One region of the Enterobacter roggenkampii genome, then DNA from elsewhere that is predicted to be linked to it. Evidence: predicted binding sites of a transcription regulator. Region 1 holds the regulator's gene; each other region holds the start of a gene.
What was found. The regulator LexA, encoded in region 1, represses DNA repair genes until DNA is damaged. The targets are predictions, from matches to a motif close to TNCTGTATGTACATACAGNA.

Region 2: BFV67_RS07115 (DNA translocase FtsK 4TM domain-containing protein) is a predicted target of LexA. The motif match lies at 4,300-4,319, and genes of this name have one in related genera.
Region 3: umuD (translesion error-prone DNA polymerase V autoproteolytic subunit) is a predicted target of LexA. The motif match lies at 4,039-4,058, and genes of this name have one in related genera.

The regions. Positions count from the first base shown of each region.
Region 1 covers NZ_CP017184.1:314,592-322,628, reverse strand. The annotation lists gene zur (zinc uptake transcriptional repressor Zur) at 1-30, shown strand, start outside; gene BFV67_RS01465 (CsbD family protein) at 100-309, opposite strand; gene dinF (MATE family efflux transporter DinF) at 430-1,767, opposite strand; gene lexA (transcriptional repressor LexA) at 1,831-2,439, opposite strand; gene BFV67_RS01450 (diacylglycerol kinase) at 2,548-2,916, opposite strand; gene plsB (glycerol-3-phosphate 1-O-acyltransferase PlsB) at 3,071-5,491, shown strand; gene gntU (gluconate transporter) at 5,594-6,934, opposite strand; gene gntK (gluconokinase) at 6,938-7,465, opposite strand; gene gntR (gluconate operon transcriptional repressor GntR) at 7,592-8,037, opposite strand, start outside.
Region 2 covers NZ_CP017184.1:1,534,768-1,542,804, forward strand. The annotation lists gene cydC (heme ABC transporter ATP-binding protein/permease CydC) at 1-373, opposite strand, end outside; gene cydD (heme ABC transporter permease/ATP-binding protein CydD) at 373-2,139, opposite strand; gene trxB (thioredoxin-disulfide reductase) at 2,254-3,222, opposite strand; gene lrp (leucine-responsive transcriptional regulator Lrp) at 3,767-4,261, shown strand; gene BFV67_RS07115 (DNA translocase FtsK 4TM domain-containing protein) at 4,397-8,037, shown strand, end outside.
Region 3 covers NZ_CP017185.1:62,411-70,447, forward strand. The annotation lists gene BFV67_RS22650 (antirestriction protein ArdA) at 587-1,093, opposite strand; gene BFV67_RS22655 (DUF1380 family protein) at 1,504-1,920, opposite strand; gene BFV67_RS22660 (hypothetical protein) at 1,969-2,193, opposite strand; gene BFV67_RS22665 (DNA methylase) at 2,190-2,873, opposite strand; gene BFV67_RS22670 (SOS response-associated peptidase family protein) at 3,225-3,896, shown strand; gene umuD (translesion error-prone DNA polymerase V autoproteolytic subunit) at 4,076-4,498, shown strand; gene BFV67_RS22680 (Y-family DNA polymerase) at 4,498-5,772, shown strand; gene BFV67_RS22685 (ParB family protein) at 5,854-6,828, opposite strand; gene BFV67_RS22690 (AAA family ATPase) at 6,828-8,033, opposite strand.

The sequences.
Region 1 (8,037 bases):
TCTATCCTGGTGAAGAAAAAGCCGCGTTAGCGGCAAAAGAAAAGGCGGCTCATGGCCGCCCTCAGGGTGTACTTCCTTATACTTTCGGGTGTAGCCCGGTTACCAGCGGTAGTCGTTGCGTTTTTCCCAGTCGCCCACTTCTTTTTCCGCCTGGTCTTTTGCGTAGCCGTAACGCTCCTGGATTTTACCGACAAGCTGATCGCGTTTACCTTCGATGACGGTCATGTCGTCATCCGTCAGCTTACCCCACTGTTCTTTCGCTTTACCTTTGAACTGCTTCCAGTTGCCGCCGATTTCGTCTTTATTCATCATCGTGTCCTCTTCGTTAAGCGTCGGGTCGTAACGTCCGTTACGTTCTTTTCTGCTGGACGTGATAATTATTGTAGTTAAGGATTCCGTGGTTAATTTCATATTCGGAATCTTTAACCGTCACGATATATCGGAGCGCGAGGGAAACCAGGTATTGTTTTGCCAGTGCCGGTGCCAGATAAACGCCAGCGATAACCCGCGCAGCGAGAGGAAGACGGCCAGGGCCAGCCACAGGCCATGATTACCCAGCCAGGGGAGCGTCAGCAGCGTCAGGCCAAATCCGGCCGCCGCGACAGCCATACTGTTGCGCATTTCGGCTCCGCGCGTCGCCCCAATAAACATGCCGTCCAGCAGATAACACCAGACGCCAACCACCGGTAAGACGACTTGCCAGATGAGATAGTGGCTCGCCAGCTCGCGCAGCGCAGGGAGAGAGGTAAGCAATGCAACGATTTGCTCACCGAAGCAGGCGTAAACCAGACCAAAGGCCAGCGCCACCAGCCCCGACTGACGGCAGGCAGCCCGCCACACCTCCCGAAGCTGCCCGCTTTCGCGCGCGCCGTACGCCTGCCCGGAATGCGCTTCGACCGCGTAGGCAAATCCGTCCAGCGCATAGGCGGTAAAGGTCAGAAGCGTCAACAATACCGCATTCACCGCAACGATTTCCGGCCCCAGTCGAGCCCCGAAAACCGTCAGCGCACCGAAGCAGAGCTGAAGAAGAAGCGAGCGCAACATGATGTCACGGTTGAGCGCCAGCAGCTTACGGATATTGCCGCGCCATGCGGTTTTGAGCAGCGCCAGGGAGATCCCGCGCATGGCCAGCACACGCCGGACCATCCACAAGCCAATGATAAAGGTCCCGTATTCGGCAATCGCCGTCGCCAGCGCCGCGCCCTGCACGTTCATATGCAGACCCATGACCAGCCAGACGTCCAGAACAATGTTGAGCAGGTTACCCACCACCAGCAAAATCACGGGCGCGCGGGCGTACTGCACGCCCAGTAGCCACCCCAGCAGAACCAGGTTTGCCAGCGAGGCGGGTGCGCTGAGCCAGCGGATTTCCAGGAACCGTCGCGCCTGCGCCAGTACCGCTTCGCTGCCACCGACGATATGAAGCGCAAGATCGATCAGGGGGGCCCGCAATACAACGATTAACGCACCCGCGCCAAGCGCGAGGATCAGCGGCTGCACCAGTGCGCGCGCCAGACGCAGCGGATCTTTCGCGCCATAAGCCTGTGCGGTAAGACCGGTGGTACTCATGCGCAAAAAGAGCAGCAGCATAAACAGGAAGCTGGTTGCCGTCGCGCCAATCGCCACGCCGCCAAGATAAACCGGTGAATCAAGATGGCCTATAACGGCAGTATCAACCAGCCCCAGCAAGGGCACGGTAATATTGGAGAAAATCATCGGCAGAGCAAGACGCCACAATGCCTTATCGGATGCCGTCAGCAGTGACATGAAAGATACCGGGAGTGGGGAATGAATCAGGCTACAGCGGTGCCATAGCCTGTCAGGAAGAGATTACAGCCATTCACCGTTGCGAATCACGCCTACCGCCAGACCTTCAATAGAGAAGCTCTGTTCGCGGAGGTCGACCACAATCGGGGTGAACTCGCTGTTTTCGGGCAGCAACTGAACAGTGTTACCCTGCTTTTTCAGACGCTTAACGGTCACTTCGTCATCAATGCGTGCGACCACGACCTGGCCGTTTCGCACGTCCTGGGTTTTATGCACCGCAAGCAGATCGCCATCAAGAATGCCGATGTCTTTCATCGACATGCCGCTGACGCGCAGCAGGAAATCAGCGCTCGGTTTGAACATGCCGGGATCGACCTGGTAGTGACCTTCAATATGCTGTTGTGCCAGCAGCGGCTCACCTGCAGCAACACGCCCTATCAGCGGAATGCCCGTCTCTTCTTCCACCAGCAGGCGGATACCACGCGACGCGCCTGACACAATCTCAATCACACCCTTACGCGCCAGCGCTTTCAGGTGTTCCTCGGCAGCATTCGGAGAACGGAAGCCCAGACGCTGCGCGATTTCCGCACGCGTGGGTGGCATACCCGTCTGGCCGATATGATCCCGAATGAGATCAAACACCTCTTGCTGCCTGGTCGTTAACGCTTTCATTCCGCCCCCTGGGTGTATATACAGTTATGCTGTGAGTATATACAGTCAAAGGCGATTTTGGAACCAAAAACTGCACAAAAAACCAGGGACTTAATTATTCCTCGAGGCTCATAGGAAATGTGACCAAAGCAGGGTGACCCAGGTGATAACGGCAGTGATAATCGCCAGCAACACGGCAGCAGAGCCCATGTCTTTTGCACGGCCAGAAAGCTCATGGAAATCGGAACCAATGCGATCAACAACGGCCTCAATAGCGCTATTAAGAATTTCCACTATCATCACCAGAAGTACGGAACCGATAAGCAGTACGCGGGTAATCGCATCAACATCAAGGAAACAGGCGACGATCACCGCGATGATTGCGGCGACGCCCTCCTGGCGAAAAGCGGCTTCGTTGACCCATGCGGCACGGAAACCTTTCCATGAATAGCCGGCGGCTTTGATGATACGCGTTAACCCAGTGGTATTATTGGCCATTAAAAGAACCTTTTTTAAAAAAGAGCGTCATTAACATGAGGCGGAGCGCGTTTCGCTACAGCCTGAAGTATGACGGGTAACAACAGAAATTTTGCGCGCTTTCTGTTATCCTTGCGCCGCAATTGCATTATTAACCAGAGGCTTTACATCGTTTATGTCCGGCTGGCCACGAATTTACTACAAATTACTTAATTTACCATTAAGCATCCTGGTAAAAAGCAAGTCTATCCCAGCAGAACCCGCGCTGGAACTGGGGCTCGATACGTCGCGCCCTATTATGTACGTTTTGCCTTATAACTCGAAGGCAGACTTACTGACGCTTCGCGCCCAGTGTCTGGCGCATGACTTACCTGACCCGCTTGAACCGCTGGAAGTTGACGGTACGCTGCTGCCGCGCTACGTCTTCATCCACGGCGGGCCGCGCGTATTTACCTATTACACGCCGAAAGAAGAGTCCATCAAGCTGTTCCATGACTATCTCGACCTGCACCGCAGCAACCCCGAGCTGGATGTGCAGATGGTGCCGGTATCGGTGATGTTTGGTCGTCGTCCGGGTCGTGAAAAAGGCGAAGAGAATCCGCCGCTGCGCATGCTTAACGGCATCCAGAAGTTCTTCGCGGTCTCCTGGCTGGGACGCGACAGCTTTGTGCGTTTCTCCCCTTCCGTTTCGCTGCGTCGCATGGCGGACGAGCACGGCACCGACAAGATCATCGCGCAAAAACTGGCGCGCGTGGCGCGTATGCACTTCGCTCGTCAGCGCCTGGCGGCCGTAGGGCCACGCCTCCCGGCGCGTCAGGATCTGTTCAACAAGCTGTTGGCTTCAAAAGCGATCGCCCGCGCCGTTGAAGACGAAGCGCGCAGCAAGAAAATTTCGCATGAGAAAGCTCAGCAGAACGCCATTGCGCTGATGGAAGAGATCGCAGCGAACTTCTCTTACGAGATGATTCGCCTGTCCGATCGTATTCTCGGCTTTACCTGGAACCGCCTGTATCAGGGCATCAACGTCCATAACGCCGAGCGCGTGCGTCAGCTGGCGCACGATGGCCATGAGATTGTCTATGTCCCCTGCCACCGCAGCCACATGGACTACCTGCTCCTTTCCTACGTGCTCTATCACCAGGGGCTGGTGCCACCGCACATCGCAGCCGGTATCAACCTGAACTTCTGGCCCGCGGGCCCGATTTTCCGTCGCCTGGGCGCGTTCTTTATTCGTCGTACCTTCAAGGGCAACAAGCTCTACTCCACCGTGTTCCGCGAGTATCTGGGCGAGCTGTTCAGCCGCGGCTATTCCGTGGAATACTTCGTGGAGGGCGGTCGTTCCCGTACAGGTCGTCTGCTCGATCCGAAGACCGGCACGCTGTCGATGACCATCCAGGCCATGCTGCGCGGAGGTACCCGTCCGATCACGCTGGTGCCTATCTACATCGGCTACGAGCACGTGATGGAAGTGGGCACGTACGCGAAAGAGCTGCGTGGCGCGACCAAAGAGAAAGAGAGCCTGCCGCAGATGCTGCGCGGCTTGAGCAAGCTGCGCAATCTCGGTCAGGGCTACGTGAACTTCGGCGAGCCGATGCCGCTGATGACCTACCTGAACCATCACGTGCCGGAGTGGCGCGAGTCCATCGATCCTATCGAAGCGGTGCGTCCGGCCTGGCTAACGCCAACGGTTAACGGCATCGCGTCCGAGCTGATGGTGCGCATTAACAACGCCGGTGCGGCTAACGCCATGAACCTGTGCTGTACGGCGCTGCTGGCTTCACGTCAGCGCTCGCTGACCCGTGAACAGCTCACGGAGCAGCTGGATTGCTATCTGGACATGATGCGTAACGTGCCGTATTCGGTTGACTCGACCGTGCCTTCTGCAACCGCCAGTGAACTTATCGATCACGCGTTGCAGATGAACAAGTTTGAAGTGGAGAAGGACACGATCGGCGACATCATCATTCTGCCGCGCGAGCAGGCGGTGCTGATGACCTACTACCGCAACAACATCACGCATATGCTGATGCTGCCGTCGCTCATGGCCGCCATTATTACCCAGCATCGTCATATCTCCCGTCAGGAGCTATTGCGCCATCTTGAGACCATCTATCCAATGCTGAAAGCGGAGCTGTTCCTGCGCTGGAGTAAGGATGAGCTGGCGACAGAACTGGATAAGATGACGGAAGAGATGCGTCGCCAGGGGCTGATTACCCTGAACAACGACGAGCTGCACATCAATCCGTCACGCTCCCGCACCCTGCAGCTGCTGGCGGCCGGTGCGCGCGAAACGCTGCAGCGCTACGCCATCACGTTCTGGCTGCTGAGCGCGAACCCGTCCATCAACCGCGGTACGCTGGAGAAAGAGAGCCGGACGCTGGCCCAGCGCCTGTCCGTTCTGCACGGTATTAACGCCCCTGAATTCTTCGACAAAGCGGTCTTCAGTTCTCTGGTGCTGACGCTGCGCGATGAAGGCTTCATCAGCGATACGGGTGATGCCGAGCCGGAAGAGACGTTGAAGGTGTACCAGATGCTGGCAGAGCTGATTACCTCGGACGTGCGCTTAACGATTGAGAGCGCCACGCAGGGCGAGTAACACAATGCCGGGTTATGGCCCGGCCTGACGCCCTGGATAATAAAAAGGCCCGGTAAGCGCTGACGCTACCGGGCCTTTTTTTTCCTTGTTAAATCATTGCATTTAGCTGAGCAGCGTAAAGGCAATCATCCCGACAATTGCACCCGTCGTGCCGAGGATAGTTTCCATCAGCGTCCAGGTTTTCAGGGTTTGCGCTTCGGTGGCACCGGTAAACTTACCGAACAGCCAGAAGCCGGCGTCGTTAACGTGAGAGACCACAATCGAACCGCCCGCGATACAGATAGAGAGCGCGGCCATCTGGGCACCGGAGTAGTTCAGCTGTTCAATCACCGGCATCACCAGACCCACGGCGGTTAAACACGCCACGGTGGCGGAACCCTGGATGATACGCACCGCCGCAGCCAGCACAAAGCAGGTGACCGCAATCGGCAAGCCCATCCCGGTCAGCGCTTCGCCCAGAGCCGGGCCCACGCCGGAATCCACCAGCACCTGCTTGAACACGCCGCCTGCACCGATAACCAGCAGGATAATCCCCGCAGGCTGCAGCGCCGCACCGCAGATCTCCATCACCCGGTCTTTTGGCATCCCCTGACGCATCGCCAGACCGTAAATCGCCACCAGGCACGCCACCAGGATCGCCGTGAACGGATGACCAATGAACTCAAACCATTCGTAGGCGGTAGAACCGACCGGCACAAAGCGCGCGGCGATGGTTTTCAGGCCCACGAGCACCAGCGGCAGCAGGATCAGCGACAGGCTGAAGCCAAAGGATGGCATTTTGCCCTCGCCCAGGTGCGGCTCGGTAATGTCGTCCGGAATGTGCAGCTCAACGTAACGGCTGATGAAGTTGCCCCACAGCGGACCGGCGATAATCATCCCCGGGATTGCCGCGCACAGGCCAATCAGGATCATCCAGCCAAAGTCGGCGTGCATCTGGGAAGCCAGCAGCATCGGGGCAGGCCCCGGCAGCAGAAACGCTGCGGCTGCCGCCACGCCCGCAAACAGCGGAATGACCAGCTTCACGAGGTTAGTGCCGGTATGGCGCGCCATGGAGAATGCGACGCTTATCAACAGCACAACGGCCACTTCGAAGAACAGCGGCAGCGCGCAAATCAGACCGGCCAGGCCAATCGCGTAATGCGCACGGCTGTGGCCGAAGGATTTCAGCATCTTGACGGCAATCTGGTCGACCGCGCCCGTCTCGTGCAAAATCTTGCCAAACATCGCGCCCAGCGCGACCACAATCGCCAGGAAGCCCAGCGTACCGCCCATCCCTTTTTCCATTGTCGCGGCGATCTTGTCGAGCGGCATACCGGAAAAGAGACCAGCACCAATAGAAACCACCATCAAAGCAACAAAGGCATGCATGCGCGCCTTCATCACTAAAAACAGCAGCAGCAATACCGAACCCACTGCTGTCAAAACTAGCGTTAATGTACTCAAAACTTACTGCCTTTTATTAATGACCTCGATGGTGCTGGCAACAACACCCTCCAGTGACTGATCGATATCAACCACTAAGACGTCTTTTTCGTCTTCACCCGGCTCCTGCAGCGCTTCAAACTGCGTCACCAGCATCTGGGTTTTGAAGAAGTGACCTTTACGCGCCTTCAGGCGGCTTTCAATCACCTCGAAATCCCCTTTCAGGTAGATGAAGGAGAGGTTCGGATTGCCGTCACGCAGCAGATCGCGGTAGGTTTTTTTCAGCGCGGAGCAGACGATCAGGGAGACTTTATTGGTGCGCTGCATCGCGAACGCGGCGTCGTTCAGCGCCTGCAACCACGGTTTACGGTCGTCGTCGTTCAGCGGCTCGCCGGAGGCCATTTTCATGATGTTGCTGCGCGGATGGAGGAAGTCGCCATCAAGAAACGCAGCCTGGAGTTGATGCGCCACTTCGCTGGCCACGGCTGATTTCCCGCTACCGGAAACGCCCATCAGGACGTAGACGTGGTGATCGTGATTAGTCGTGCTCAAAGGGTGTCCCTCAGTCAATTGTTACGGGTAACAGTTATCGGTAACATTGTCCTGCCGGGGCAAAAGAGAAGCAATATCCAAACGTGCGCGAAGTGAATAAGTGTGAGCTACTTCAAATTTGTCAGTTCAAATAGATCCACCCGGTGACAAGGTGAAACCTAAATCTAACATTTTCGGCGTAACCGTCTCGCCACGAATGCGCGCCAGCAGGCGTTCTGCGCCAATGCGGCCCATACGTTCACGCGGCGTCAGGACGCTCGCCAGACGCGGCTCCATCACCTGACCGATGTCATGGCCGTGGAAACCGGCGATCGCCATATCATCAGGGATCTTCAGCCCCAGACGCTGGCACTCAAACGCTGCGCCGACCGCAAGGTCATCGTTGGTACAGAAAATACCGTCCAGTTGCGGATACTCGCGTCGCGCCTGACGCATCAGCTCAATACCCGACGTATAGGAAGAGGACTGCTCCACCATCACGCTGTACGGGGTTAAGTTCGCGTCGAGCATCGCCTGCTCGTATCCCTTCTGTTTGATGATAGTACGTTCATCAAGACGCGCGCCCAGATAGG
Region 2 (8,037 bases), 1.2 Mb from region 1:
CCACCACGCGGTTAAGCAACTCGCCCTGACGAAAACGCGCCAGCCCGGCAGGGGAGAGGGGCAGCAGTTTGCTGAAGGTATAGATACGCAGGTGCTGCAGCACGCGGAAAGTGGCGTCGTGGCTGACCAGCCGTTCGAAATAGCGTCCGGCAGTACGGGTGATAGCGGTACCGCGAACCCCGGCGGCCGGAAGCATATAGTTGAAGCTGTATAATCCGGCGAACCCCGCGACGGCCGAGGCCGACAGGAACCAGCCGGAAAGCGTGAGCAGGCCGATGCTGGCGAGCAGCGTAACAATCGCCAGCACAATCCCCAGCGTCAGCATCCATTTGTGGCGTTTATAGAGCGCAAGATAAGGCAGCAGAGCGCGCATCAGATATCCTCCTGACGGTTCGCCAGCAGGGTCGCAAATGGCCCCTGGGCGGCAACGAGAGAGGCGTAATCGCCTTGCTCAACAATACGGCCGTTTTCCATGACCCAGATCTGGTCCCAGTCGGCAATCCCTTCCAGCTGGTGGGTGACCATCAGGGTGGTTTGCTGCAGGGAGGCGGCGTTAAGCGCTTCCATGACGCGCTGCTCGCTGTGTGCGTCAAGGCTGGCTGCGGGCTCGTCCAGGAGCATTAGCTGGCATGGGTTAAGCAGCGCGCGGGCAACGGCCACACGCTGCGCCTGCCCGACCGACAGCCCGGCGGACTGGTCGCCGACTACGGTATCCACCCCTTGCGGCAGCAGCGGCAGAAATTCGCTGACCCAGGCGCGGTCGAGAACCGATTGCAGCTCATCTTCACGCGCGTCCGGGCGCGCCAGAAGCACGTTTTCGCGCAGCGTCGGGGCGGGAAGCTGCGGGTTTTGGCCTACCCAGCTGAGCTGTTTACGCCAGGCGTCAGGATCGAGGTTGCGCAGTTCGGTTTTGTTGATTCGCAGTGAACCCGTGTAGGCCATAAAACCGGATAGCGCGTTCAGCAGAGAACTTTTCCCGGAACCGCTGATGCCGACAAGCACCACGCGTTGTCCGGCAGGTAAGGTAAAGTTCAGCGGACCGGCGAGCACTTTGCCTTCGGGCGACAGAATGGAAAAGTCCTGCGCTTCAATGGTCACGGGGTCTTTTGCATTCAGCGTTACGTCACCGCGCTCCGGGTGGGCCAGCGGCGTTTCCAGGAACGTTTTCAGGCTATCGGCGGCGCCAACCGCCTGGGCTTTGGCGTGATAGAAGGTCCCCAGATCGCGAAGCGGCTGGAAAAACTCCGGCGCCAGGATCAGCGCCAGGAACCCGGCGGAAAGGGTCACCGCCGTGCCGTAATGGCCGAAATCCAGCGCCCCGAGGTAGGAGAAGCCGAAGTAGACCGCCACGAGGGCAATCGACAGTGAGGTGAAGAATTCCAGTACGCCGGAGGACAGGAAGGCCAGGCGTAACACTTCCATGGTGCGCTGACGGAAGTCCTGCGACGCCAGGCGAATATTTTCGGTTTCCGCTTCACCGCGGCCAAAAATGCGTAACGTCTCCATGCCGCGAAGGCGATCGAGAAAATGACCGCTCAAGCGACCCAATGCCAGGAAGTTTCGGCGGTTGGCATCCGCTGCCCCCATCCCGACCAGCGCCATAAAAAGAGGGATCAGCGGGGCGGTGCCCATAAGAATCAGCGCTGCCATCCAGTTCACCGGGAAAATGGCGATCACGATCAGCAGCGGAACGAAGACGGCAAGGGCCATCTGCGGCAGATAGCGCGCGTAGTAGTCATGCATATCGTCAATCTGCTCAAGGATCAGCGTCGCCCAGCTACCGGCCGGTTTACCCTGGATCCACGCGGGCCCGGCTTCCTGAAGCCTGTCGAGCACCTGACGGCGGATCTCGTAGCGGATGTGCTGCCCGGCGTGGAAGCCGACGCGCTCACGCAGCCACACCACCCAGGCGCGCAGGATAAAAATCAGGATCAGGACAATAAAGGGCAGCAGGAGCGCTTCGCGGGGAATGTTCTCCATGATCATGTGATTAAGAATGCGGGCCAGCAGCCATGCCTGGGCAACAATCAACAGACCGCTGATGAAACCCAAAATACGGGAAATCGTAAGCCAGCGGCGGGAAAGAACGCTTTGCTGTTTCAGCCAGCGTGTTAACTCTTGTTGACGGGTTTTTTCCATTGCGTACTTTGCAGGTGACGTTATTAGAAGTTGGGCAGCGCAATGTTACAACGGGGAGACAATAAAGGCGACTTATCGCCGCCTTTATTTACGTTTGTTACTGACTTGTAAAGATTATTTACCTTGTTCAGCCAGTCCATCGAGATAGCGTTCAGCGTCCAGCGCGGCCATACAGCCGGTGCCCGCAGAGGTGATCGCCTGACGGTAAATATGGTCCATCACGTCGCCGGCCGCGAATACGCCCGGGATGCTGGTTTGAGTCGCATTACCGTGAATGCCGGACTGCACTTTGATGTAGCCGTTTTCCAGCTCCAGCTGGCCTTCGAAGATTGCGGTGTTCGGGCTGTGGCCGATAGCCACGAACAGACCCGCCACTTCCAGCGTTTCGACGTTATCGGTGTTCTGGGTATCACGGATACGCAGACCGGCAACGCCCATCTGGTCGCCCGTCACCTCTTCCAGGGTGCGGTTGGTGTGCAGCACGATGTTGCCGCTTGCCACTTTATCCATCAGACGTTTGATCAGGATCTTCTCCGCGCGGAAGGTCTCGCGGCGGTGGATCAGGTGCACTTCAGAGGCAATGTTGGCCAGATACAGCGCCTCTTCCACGGCAGTGTTGCCGCCGCCGATGACCGCGACCTTCTGATTGCGATAGAAGAAACCGTCGCAGGTGGCGCAGGCAGAAACCCCGCGGCCTTTAAACGCTTCTTCGGATGGCAGGCCGAGGTAACGGGCAGAGGCGCCGGTTGCAATGATCAGCGCGTCACAGGTGTATTCACCGCTGTCACCCGTCAGGCGGAACGGACGGTTCTGCAGGTCGACCTTATTGATGTGATCGAACAGAATTTCGGTTTCGAATTTAGCGGCATGCTCGTGCATGCGCTCCATCAGCAGCGGCCCGGTCAGGTCGTTCGGGTCCCCTGGCCAGTTTTCCACTTCGGTGGTGGTGGTCAGCTGACCGCCTTTTTCCATACCGGTGATGAGTACCGGGTGCAGGTTAGCGCGTGCAGCGTAGACCGCCGCGGTATATCCCGCAGGTCCAGAACCAAGGATTAGCAGCTTACTGTGTTTGGCCGTGCCCATGAGATCCCCATTGTTGTTGGCAGACATTTGGCTGGATTGTAGGGAATTTGTTGCCGTAAAAAAAGAGCGCAGCAATTTTGATATCAATCTGTGTAATAGCCGTGGACGATGAATCGCGCGCGATAACATCACGCTTTCTTAAGAAAACCGGTCGTTTATAAGGCAATAAAATGAGGATTAATACCCTGTCGTAATGAATATCCGGCATGTTGTACTAAAAAACGATGTTTTGCTTTGACAATCCCCTGCGCTTTTGCGAAAACATTCAAGGAAGAAAAAAAACCGCGTTAACCGTATGCCGCATAGGCATGCACGTAAATGCCATTTTTACCGGGTCAGTGAAATCTACGCATGGCGTGGACAGACGCCATACGTGATGTCGGTGACAGCCTTCGGGCAACGGTCTTCTTACCAACAGAACCCGAATCCGCATCGCGTCTAATACAAAACCAGGCGATGTGATGACTAACGGGTACAGGCTCTGAACAGTGATGTGCACAGGGTCCAGGCAGGAGTAGGGAAGGAATACAGAGAGACAATAATAATGGTAGATAGCAAGAAGCGCCCTGGCAAAGATCTCGACCGTATCGATCGTAACATTCTGAATGAATTGCAAAAGGATGGGCGTATTTCCAACGTCGAGCTTTCAAAACGTGTGGGACTTTCCCCGACGCCGTGCCTTGAGCGTGTGCGCCGACTGGAAAGACAGGGTTTTATTCAGGGCTATACGGCTCTGCTGAACCCGCATTATCTGGATGCCTCACTTCTGGTATTTGTTGAGATTACTCTGAATCGTGGTGCGCCGGATGTGTTTGAGCAATTTAACGCCGCTGTACAAAAACTTGAAGAAATTCAAGAGTGTCATCTGGTGTCCGGTGATTTCGACTACCTGTTGAAAACCCGTGTGCCTGATATGTCCGCCTACCGTAAGCTGCTGGGGGAAACCCTGTTGCGTCTGCCGGGCGTGAACGACACCCGTACTTATGTGGTAATGGAAGAGGTCAAACAGAGCAATCGTCTGGTTATTAAGACGCGCTAACACGGAACAGGTGCAAAATCAGCGTAGTTTGATTACACTCCTGTTAATCCATACAGCAACAGTGCCGGGGAGTCCCGGCGCTGTTGTCCGTTTTAGCAAACAGGCAGGATATGCCTGATACCTGGAGAGCCTTTCTTGAGCCAGGAATACACTGAAGACAAAGAAGTCACACTATCGAAGCTAAGCAGCGGACGTCGTCTCCTCGAGGCTTTGCTGATTGTTATTGCCCTTTTTGCCGTCTGGCTGATGGCAGCCTTACTCAGTTTCAACCCCTCTGATCCCAGCTGGTCACAAACTGCATGGCATGAGCCTATCCATAATTTAGGCGGTGTCCCCGGTGCCTGGCTTGCGGACACGCTGTTTTTCATTTTCGGTGTGATGGCCTACACCCTTCCCGTCATTATCATTGGCGGATGCTGGTTTGCGTGGCGTCATCGTCAGAACGATGATTACATCGACTATTTCGCCGTCTCGCTGCGCCTGATTGGCGCGCTGGCGCTGATCCTCACCTCCTGCGGGCTGGCAGCGATCAATGCGGATGATATCTGGTACTTCGCCTCTGGCGGGGTAATCGGCAGCTTATTAAGTTCCGCGCTTCAGCCGATGCTGCACAGCAGCGGCGGCACGCTGGCGCTGCTGTGCATCTGGGCCGCCGGGCTGACGCTGTTTACCGGCTGGTCCTGGGTGAGCATTGCCGAGAAAATTGGCAGCTTTATCCTCACCATTCTGACCTTCGCCAGTAACCGTACCCGTCGTGACGATACGTGGGTGGATGAAGACGAATACGAAGATGAAGAGGAAGACGATGCGCCTGTGCAGCGTCGCGAGTCTCGTCGTGCCCGAATTCTGCGCGGTGCGCTGGCGCGTCGCCAGCGTGTTGCTGAGAAATTTGCCAACCCGCTGGGCCGTAAAACCGATGCGGCGCTCTTCTCCGGTAAACGCATGGATGAAGACGAGCAGGTTGAGTATCGTGCAGCAGGTACCGCCGTCGATCCTGATGATGTGCTTTTTTCCGGTAGCCGTGCCACGCCGGGTGACTTCGACGAATACGATCCACTGTTGAACGGCCACTCGGTTACCGAGCCGGTTGCGGCTGCCGCCGCCGCGACGACCGCTGCGCAGGCGTATGCCGCGCCTGTCGACGCCGTGATGCCATCCGCGCCGGTCCCGCCGCCGGAATCCGTTATTCAGCAACCTCAGGTTGACTGGCAGACTGCGCCGGGTGTTCACACGCCGGAGCCCGTTATTGCGCCTGAACCTGAAAGCTACATCCCCGTGCAGCAGGAACAGTGGCAGCAGCCTTATCAGCCGCCGCAGCCTGAGTATGCACCGCAGCAATATCAGCAGCCAGTGTCCCAGCCTTATCAGGAGTACGTGCCTGAACCCGTTGAACCTGTGCAGCCTTACGTGGCACCGCAGCCTGAACCTGAGCCTGAAATCGTGGAAGAGGTGAAGCCTGCGCGTCCACCGCTGTACTATTTCGAAGAAGTCGAAGAGCGCCGTGCGCGTGAACGCGAACAGCTGGCCGCCTGGTATCAGCCTGTGCCTGAACCGGTGCAGGAGCCGGTTACGAAGGCGCCTTCTGTTTCTGTTCCGCCGGTCGACCCGACGCCTGCTGTAGCACCCGTAGCGGAAGGCGTTAAGCAGGCTACTGCGGCCGCAGCAGCGGCGGCACCGGTCTTTAGCCTGGCAACAGGGGGCGCACCGCGTCCTCAGGTGAAAGAGGGGATTGGTCCGCAACTGCCTCGTCCTAACCGCGTCCGCGTGCCAACCCGCCGTCAGCTTGCTTCTTATGGCATCAAGCTGCCTTCCCAGCGCATGGCTGAAGAAAAAGCGCGCGAGTCTGAGTACGACGATGATGCTGATGAAATGCAGCAGGACGAGCTGGCCCGCCAGTTCGCTGCGCAGCAGAATCAGCGCTACGGTCAAGACTATCAGCACGACGAACCTGCGCTGGAAGACGAAGATGATGCGGCAGAAGCCGAATTAGCGCGCCAGTTTGCGGCAACGCAGCAGCAGCGTTACTCCGGTGAACAGCCGGCAGGGGCAAATCCGTTCTCGCTGTCGGACTTTGAATTCTCGCCGATGAAAGATCTGGTGGATGATGGCCCAAGCGAGCCTTTATTTACCCCGAGCGTGATGCCGGAAGCTGAGCCTGTGCGCCAGCCGTCACCATCGACCTACGCACAGCAACCTGTTCAACAGCCGTATGTGCAACCACAGCAGCCGCAGCAACAGCAGTTCCAGCAGCCTGCGCCACAGCCGCAGGAGAGCCTGATTCACCCGCTGCTGATGCGTAACGGTGACAGCCGTCCGCTGCAGCGTCCAAGCACGCCGCTGCCGTCGCTGGACCTGCTGACGCCGCCGCCAGCTGAAGTCGAGCCGGTTGATACATTTGCGCTGGAGCAGATGGCCCGTCTGGTTGAAGCCCGTCTGGCTGACTTCCGTATCAAGGCGGACGTCGTGAACTACTCGCCGGGTCCGGTGATCACCCGTTTTGAACTGAACCTGGCGCCGGGCGTAAAAGCCGCGCGTATTTCCAACCTGTCCCGCGACCTGGCGCGTTCGCTGTCAACCGTGGCGGTGCGCGTGGTGGAAGTGATACCGGGCAAACCGTACGTTGGTCTTGAGCTGCCGAACAAGAAACGTCAGACCGTCTACCTGCGTGAAGTGCTGGATAACACCAAGTTCCGTGATAACCCATCTCCACTGACCGTGGTGCTGGGTAAAGATATCGCTGGCGATCCGGTGGTGGCAGACCTCGCAAAAATGCCTCACCTGCTGGTCGCGGGTACCACCGGTTCCGGCAAGTCCGTCGGTGTGAACGCCATGATCCTCAGCATGCTCTATAAAGCGCAGCCGGAAGATGTGCGTTTCATCATGATCGACCCGAAAATGCTCGAATTGTCGGTCTATGAAGGTATTCCACATCTGCTGACTGAAGTGGTCACCGACATGAAAGACGCCGCCAACGCCCTGCGCTGGAGCGTGAATGAGATGGAACGCCGCTACAAGCTGATGTCTGCGCTGGGCGTGCGTAACCTGGCCGGCTATAACGAGAAAATCGCCGAAGCGGCGCGCATGGGCCGTCCGATTCCGGATCCGTACTGGAAGCCGGGTGACAGCATGGATGCCCAGCATCCGGTGCTGGAAAAACTGCCTTATATCGTGGTGCTGGTCGACGAATTCGCTGACCTGATGATGACCGTCGGTAAGAAAGTGGAAGAGCTGATTGCCCGTCTGGCGCAGAAAGCGCGTGCGGCCGGTATTCACCTTGTGCTGGCGACCCAGCGTCCTTCCGTGGACGTTATCACCGGTCTGATTAAAGCGAACATTCCGACGCGTATCGCCTTTACCGTATCCAGTAAAATTGACTCCCGTACCATTCTTGACCAGGGCGGTGCAGAGTCGCTGCTGGGAATGGGTGACATGCTCTATTCCGGGCCGAACTCCACCTCTCCGGTGCGTGTTCACGGTGCGTTCGTGCGCGACCAGGAAGTGCACGCGGTCGTGCAGGACTGGAAAGCGCGCGGTCGTCCGCAATACGTCGATGGCATCACCAGCGATACGGAAAGCGAAGGCGGCGGCGGTGGCTTTGACGGCGGTGAAGAGCTGGATCCGTTATTCGATCAGGCGGTGAATTTCGTTACCGAAAAACGCAAAGCGTCTATCTCTGGCGTACAGCGTCAGTTCCGCATCGGCTATAACCGCGCTGCGCGCATTATCGAGCAGATGGAAGCGCAGGGCATTGTGAGCGAGCAGGGGCATAACGGTAA
Region 3 (8,037 bases), on a different replicon from region 1:
ATGACCAGGAGGAAATGAGCAGGAACCCGCCGCAACGACGGAACGCGCGGGCGCGAAACGGCGTTGCGCCTTACAGCCCGGCATCTGTTTGCCGGGGTGCAGAAAGCGCAGGATACGGCGCGTGAAGGGCGGCGTGACCGGAACGGTCGCAGCAAGCCTGCCGTTGACGTTGCGACAGAGGGATGGAAACCCGCTGCCCCGGAGGGGCCGGGCAGAGACAGCTCTGCTGGCTCTGTGCAGAGCATGACAGCCCCGGTTCCCGCCAGGGAAGTCGCCCGCACTCATATCGCTCAGGAAGAAAAGCTGACAGGGCAGCGATATCATCCTGTGCGCCATCACCAACGGCAACGGCAACGGCAACGGCAACGGCAACGGCAACGGCAACGGCAACGCAGGAATTATCACCGGAACAGAAATACCGCCGACCAGCTACAGCTCACCGGTATTCATACTCTGACACCACAGGAACATCAGACACTGGCGGAGATGCGCGGCGCCGCAGGCGCTGCGTACTTCGCCGGCAGGCAGCGCCTGCCAGGTTTTTGCGCGCGGGCTGACAGGCGGCTAAACCGCCTGCCCGGGATAATCAGTTGCTGAAGACGTAGCCGTCGTGGAATACATAACCGCTGCTGAACAGGTCACGCGCCCAGGCTTCAAAATCGAAATAGCTACGCAGCGGCTCCGGCACCTCATTCAGCAGGCCGTTGTCTTCAGCCATTTCACGCGCATAGTCCTCCTCGCTCTCCGCCTCGCCGCGATACGCATCATCAAACGCGTCATAGTCACACTCGCCTGTATACTCCGCCCAGGCGATAAACGCGGCTTCCCTGCCCTCTTCTTCGGCGCGTTTGTACGCGGCGATAAAATCCCAGTCGATGGCGCATTCAGAGACGAACTGTGACGGGATACCCTCCCAGTCCTGGAACATAAATTCTGCGCCCCATTCATCGGCGTGCAGCGCCTGACAGGCCTCGTAAAAATCCTCCCGGCCGTCAAACTCCGTCAGGTCAAACCATTTGCCGAAAATGCTCCCGCAGTTGTACTTGTGGTACGTGCCAACGTAGACAGCAGGTGTGGTGGTCGTAGTGCTCATGGAAATTCCTCCGTGGTCGATGTCGTCTGAGTTCCGGCTTACGCCGTGCCGACACGACAGCCCGACAGGGAGCGAAAAATGCATGGGCGATGCATGAAGCCGCAGCGCCGGTAAACAGCGGAGAGGGTCTGGACGGTTAGCGAGCGAATATTGAGCGAGATAACGACGGGAAGAACCGCGACAGGCATTTAAACAAACGGCGACCGGGTGAAGGCATCGACGTCAGTGAACCCTTGCATTTGCAGCGTTCGGGCTAAAGTAGAGGCACGGCGTTTGCCGCAGGCCGCACGAACGTCACTCACCGCGCGGCCGTAACGCCGTGGAGGTCTCGCCGGAACAGAGGAGCTGGCGACATCCTTTTACGTTGCAGGACCGGCAGGGCCAGGATTGCTCCCGGCCCTGCGGCTGCATCAGATCCGCTCCATCAGCATTCTGACATCGTGTAGTGCCTGTTTGAGGAATTCAGGCGTGGGTCGCCCGGCCTCCCATGCCTGCCCGACAAGATTTTCCAGGTCACCTTCCTGTCGCCGCAGTACGCGCATGAGCAGCGCCGCAGGAACGCTTACCTCGCGTGCCACGGCCTCACGGTGTCGTACCAGAAGGTCGCATACGCCTGAATTTGTAACGCCTTCCCTGCGATATACAGCCATATCCGTATTACCGGTTGTTTCCATCAGTCCCTGAATCTCGGCAGGTTCCGGCTTTACATCAAGTTCACCGCAGGCGACATAAAAAGCTTCTTCGGTCCATACCAGCAGTACCAGCGGCTCGTCGGGGGTGAACATGTTTTCGAGCCGGGTGCAGAGTTCTTCGCGTGTTCCGTACATTCTGATTCTCCAGAGTCTTCTTCTGGCGGGCGTTTCCGCCCGCCCGTGTCAGTCTTTAAAGCTGGCGTCCAGCTCCAGCGCCTGCCGGTATGCTTCAAGATAAAGTGCGTTGATGCGGCAAATTGTCTGGCGGGCCAGGCGCTCCGTCAGGTTCTCCGCGTCGTAGCGGTAGCGGGATTCCAGCGCATTGAGCGTGGCGCGCAGATCGCACATGCTGTTTGCCAGGGCGGCAACGTCGGCACGCAGTGCTTCGTTTCCGGCATAGTTCGTCATGCGGCCTCCGGATACCAGCGGTCGTCATTTGCCGCCGGGGTCTGCATGGCGCGGCGTACCGCATCAAGGCGTTTCTGTCCCGCCTGGTGATACTGCTCCAGCAGTTCGATCCCGATGTAGCGACGGCCAGACTGGAGGGCAGCCACGCAGGTGGAGCCGCTTCCGGCAAACGGATCGAGAACAATGGCGTTCGGGTGTGTGAAGCTCTCAATCAGCGGTTGCAGGCTGGTTACGGGTTTTTCGGTCGGGTGGTGGCGGTTGCCGCTGTATTTCCAGCCCAGCACATCCGGCAGCGGGTTTTGCGGAAGGGCCGGACGGCCTTTTGCCAGCAGGTAGGCACATTCATGGCGATAGCCAACATAAGCGGACTTCGATGTGTAGGTTTTGGTAAACACCAGGTGGCCGACAACGCTGAATCCGGCATGTTTCCAGGCGGCCATAAAGCGATCGACGCGGTTCCAGCCGTAGAAACTCACCATCAGCGCGTCTTTTTTCAGCACGCGATACATCTCATGGCAGGCGGGTTGCAGCCATTCATCGGTTTTGTCACCGGCGATGGTACGCCCCTGACGGTCACGAAAACCTACCAGATATGGTGGGTCTGTCAGGATAAAATCGACAGCGTTATCCGGAAAGCCGGACATGATATGGACGCAGTTACCCAGGATAAATCGGGACATGATACTTCTCCTTTCTCAAATGCGGCGCCAGTTACGCCGTGCCGATACGACAGCCGGGTTAAAAGCGGAGAATGCAGGGGCGGTGCCGCAAGCCGCAGCGCAGTGAAAAAGCAGACGCTGGCTGGACGGTTTGACGGCGAAAATTGAGACGGAAAACGACGGGAAGACAGCGGGTAATGCCTCTGAAATTAACTGCGACCGGGTGAGGACACCGACAGAGTGAACCCTTGCATTCGCAGCGTCCCGGCTACAGTAGCGGCACGGCGGCCACACGATGGCAGGAACCTTAAATACGGCCTATGTTCAGAACTGAGGTGAACCCTGATTAGAGATCCACAGCGGAGAAACACAATGTGTGGTCGGTTTACGCAGTATCACTCCCGCGAGGAGTACCAGGCCTTTCTCGGAGAAGAAGCTGAACGGGATATTCCGTATGATCCGGAGCCCGTCGGCCGCTACAACGTTGCGCCCGGAACCCGGGTATTGCTGCTGAATGAACGCCGCTCGCAGCTGCATCTTGATCCTGTTCACTGGGGTTATGCCCCGGAGTGGTGGAAAAAGCCCGCTCTCATCAACGCCCGAAGTGAAACTGCTGCCGGCAGCCGGATGTTCAGGCCACTCCAGGAGCACGTACGGGCCATTGTTTTTGCCGACGGCTGGTTCGAGTGGAAACAGCAAAACGGCGTGAAACAGCCGTTTTTCATTTACCGAAAGGACGGAAATCCACTCCTGCTCGCAGCCATCGGGAAACAACCATTTGAAAACGGCAATGACCAGGAAGGATTCCTAATCGTCACAGCAGCTGCGGATGAGGGACTGCTGGACATTCACGATCGGCGACCGCTCGTGTACTCACCGGCTGCCGCACGTAAATGGCTCAGCGAAAACACAACCGGTAAAGAGGCGGAAGACATTGCCCGCGAGGGCAGTCTTCCTGCCGAAGATTTCACATGGCACCCCGTCAGCCGGGCAGTTGGCAATCCCGGTAACCAGGGCCGGAAACTTATTGAGCCACTGACCTAGCAGACGCTGAGATACGCGGCATCCACTCACAGGGTTATGCACCGTTTCTGTGGATAACCCACAGCCTGTTTTATCCGCCAGAACAATGACCTGGTAATAGCCGGTAAAATTCTCCTTGCAGGACGGAAAATATCTTAAATAATACTGTATATAAAAACAGGTATTTTAAGAGGTATGCCATGATCCTTTTTGTCGCTCCCGCATCTGAGCCAGCACTGTTTACCGCACCACTTTTCACAGAGCGCTGTCCGGCAGGTTTTCCGTCACCGGCTGCGGACTACACCGAAGACGAACTGGATCTGAACGCCTACTGTATCCGTCGCCCCAGCGCGACTTACTTTGTCCGTGCCATTGGCGATTCGATGAAGGATATGGGCCTGCACTCCGGCGACCTGATGATTGTCGACAAGGCCGAAAGACCTGTGCAGGGGGATATCGTCATCGCAGAAACAGATGGCGAATTCACCGTTAAACGCCTGCAGCTTAAACCCCGGATTGCCCTGCTGCCGATGAATCCCGCCTACCCCACTCTTTATCCGGAAGAACTGCAGATCTTCGGCGTGGTGACGGCATTCATACACAAGACGCGGGGTACGAACTGATGTTTGCACTCGCTGACGTGAATTCATTCTATGCCAGCTGTGAAAAGGTATTTCGTCCGGACCTGCGTAACAGGCCCGTTGTGGTGCTCAGCAACAACGATGGCTGCGTCATCGCGCGCAGTGCCGAAGCGAAGCGGCTGGGTATTAAAATGGGCGTCCCCTGGTTCCAGCTGAAGACGGCAAAATTCCCGGAGCCGGTCATTACGTTCTCGAGCAATTACGAGCTCTATGCGTCTATGTCGAACAGAGTTATGTCTCATCTCGAGGAGCTGGCGCCGCGCGTGGAGCAGTACAGCATCGACGAGATGTTTCTGGACATTCGTGGCATAGACCGCTGCATTAATTTTGAGGACTTCGGCCGGCAGCTGCGCGAGCACGTGCGTTCCGGTACGGGGCTGACAATCGGTGTCGGGATGGGGCCGACCAAAACGCTGGCTAAAAGCGCGCAATGGGCGTCGAAAGAGTGGCCACAGTTCGGTGGGGTGCTTGCCCTGACTTTAAATAATCCGAAGCGAACGGAGAAACTGCTCTCACTGCAGCCGGTTGAAGAAATCTGGGGAGTAGGCCGGAGAATTTCGAAAAAGTTGGGCACTATGGGTATCACTACGGCACTGCAGCTGGCGCGCGCGAACCCTGTATTTATAAGGAAAAATTTCAACGTTGTGCTGGAGAGAACCGTCCGGGAACTCAACGGAGAAAGCTGTATTTCACTGGAAGAAGCACCTCCGCCGAAACAGCAGATTGTCTGCAGCCGCTCCTTTGGGGAGCGCGTCACGACATATGAAGCCATGCGGCAGGCAGTCTGTCAGTATGCTGAACGTGCAGCTGAAAAGCTGCGCGGCGAGCGTCAGTTCTGCAGGCATATTGCCGTTTTTGTGAAGACGTCGCCGTTCGCTGTAAACGAACCGTGTTACGGGAATGTGGCCAGTGAAAAGCTGATGACTCCCACGCAGGATACCCGGGACATCATATCCGCAGAGGTGAAAGCGCTGGATCGGATCTGGGTGAATGGCCATCGATATGCAAAAGCAGGTTGCATGCTCAATGATTTCACTCCTACCGGTGTTTCACAGTTGAATCTGTTCGATAATACTCAGCCCCGAAGCAACAGTAATCAGCTGATGAAAGTCGTGGACGGTATTAACCATTCTGGTATGGGGAAAGTGTGGTTTGCGGGGCGAGGCATTGCTCCTGAGTGGCAAATGAAGCGGGAGATGCTTTCTCCTGCTTATACGACACGCTGGTCAGATATTCCTGCAGCGAAACTGGCGTGAAATTTTGGCGATTTCACCTTGAAATTCTCAACCTAAATTATCTAATTACAATAAGTTAGGTGTGAAATCGCCGTGGCGAAATTATTGGCTCAAATTTCTTTCAAGGACCTCGTTGATAGCCTTGTCCAGTTCATCCTGAACCACTTTTGACATACGGCTAAACTCATAAGTCAGCGTGCGCCCTTTCACACGCTTGCGCGCGAATTTGTCCTTTTCTTCAAAGGACCAGAGTGGGGAAATCACTGACTTTTCCTTGGGGGGGGGAGCTATCAATGCCTGCGATGCCTGAGAAATCAGCTTCAGTATACTGGCTTTCTGTTCGTCTTCTGGTCGCTCGCGATCACTCAAAATTGCATTGTGTTGATCAGAGACAGACTGAATGAGTTCTTCAGACGTTAAGCCCTTTTCACTGAGCTTTTCATTAACCTCTAACAGAATTTTATAGTCACTAAACGACAGCTCAGACTGAACCGGGAACAAAGAAATCAATTCTTGCGGTACGGCTGCCGCCTGCAGTGCCCTGGTGACCTTAGCCTGGGATAACCCCTCCAGTTCAGCAATTTCCTTTTGATTGAATCCGGACTCTTTCAGAGCCATCAATCTTAAGCCGATCTCCCGAAGGTTATGCTCTTTAGCTGTCTGGATATCTTTAGCCAGCTGGCGAGCTTCATCAGCTGATAAAAGTTCATCGGTAACCATTACATCAAGGCCTGTACGGATATAAATCGCTGAGGCTCGCCGTCTTGAACCATCCAGTATCTCAATCCTTTCACCTTGTTGTATGCCAATACAGGGGAAGAACTGCTGAAACTTAATCGTCTGGATAATAGATTTCAGGGACTCCCTGGTCAGAGCAAGTTGATCTCTTCCGTTGGTTTCCTGGTTTACGAATGTCTTACTTTCAACGTCCGATGCAGGTACCCGAACAAACCTGAACGTTATCTTCCTGCCGGTTTTTAGAGTAAATACCTGACTTCTTTGGGTGTCAGTCATCTCGACCATTGACGCCTGGGTATTTAACTGCCTGCCAATGGTTTTTCTTTTCTCATTCGACATCACATACCTCCGTTAGTACGAATGAACTCAATGCGATCAAATACGGCCTTCGCAAAGTCTTCCGCTGCTGATTTTGCGCTTTTAAGCGCCTCGGTGCTTCCATCATAGGTTGCTGGATTTGCGGAAATAACGGTGTCAAAAGTCTCCCCGCAGCGCTCGAAGCCATCCAGCCGCGGCAGAACCATGTCGAGCATATCGGCACCGAATACCTCTTTGGCCTGACTATGGCAAATTTTGTGATCAGATTTGTTCAGGATTTTAGACATAAAACCGACATTTCCGATGAGATTGCAGGTGTGTCCATCCTGTTCAATCGAATCAATAAGCGCAGGAAGGCTGGCTACAAACTTCAGGGAAGAATGAAAATCAACTGTTGCCGGTGGAAGAGGGGTCAACATCAGGTCTGCCGCACCGATGCAGTTTTTCAGGAACGCATCGAGGTGAGGACCACTATCAAGGAAGATAAAGTCGTAGTCATACCGGAGCTTGTCGATAATGTTCTCTTTAAGCACTGCATGAATATTTTGCCCTGGCAGATGTTCCTCACACAATCCCTTCCAGCCTTCAGCAAGGAATGCATCGTCAATGGAAGCGGGAATAACATCAACGCCCGGGATAATTGACGGCACGATGAAATCTGACAGTAATTCTTCACGAGACACGTTCTGGAGCATGGCCTGAGCAGCCGTATTTTCAACCAGGCCCACTGAATTCTCATGGCTCAGGAACATTGTCAGAGATGCCTGCGGATCGAAATCGATGGCCAGAATACGCAGGTCTTCGAACAGAAGCTGAGGATGAGCCCGAAAAGCATGGGATAATGAAGCGGTAGATACTGTCTTGGAACCGCCACCTTTAAGGTTACATACAAAAAGAGTGAAGGCTTCATCGAAGCGATCTCTGTACTTGGGTACTTTACGATGGAAATACAGATCGATGACGTTCTGAATCGTCATCGCGTACTTCATCGTATTGCCGGAAGGTTTCTTTTTAAAAATGTAGCCACTGGCTTCCATTTCGGCCACAGCATACTCAACACTCCCTTTGCTGAGCTTAGGCAGCTTATATAGGGCGGCTTTGCTGTATTCCTGATAGAACTCGGTAAGCTTCAATTCCTCTTTTTGCTGGCGGATACTTTCGCTCAAGGATGTCAGAAGTTTACCTGCACGTGTGGCGACTTTCCGTAACTGATCAATATTTTTCATTTAT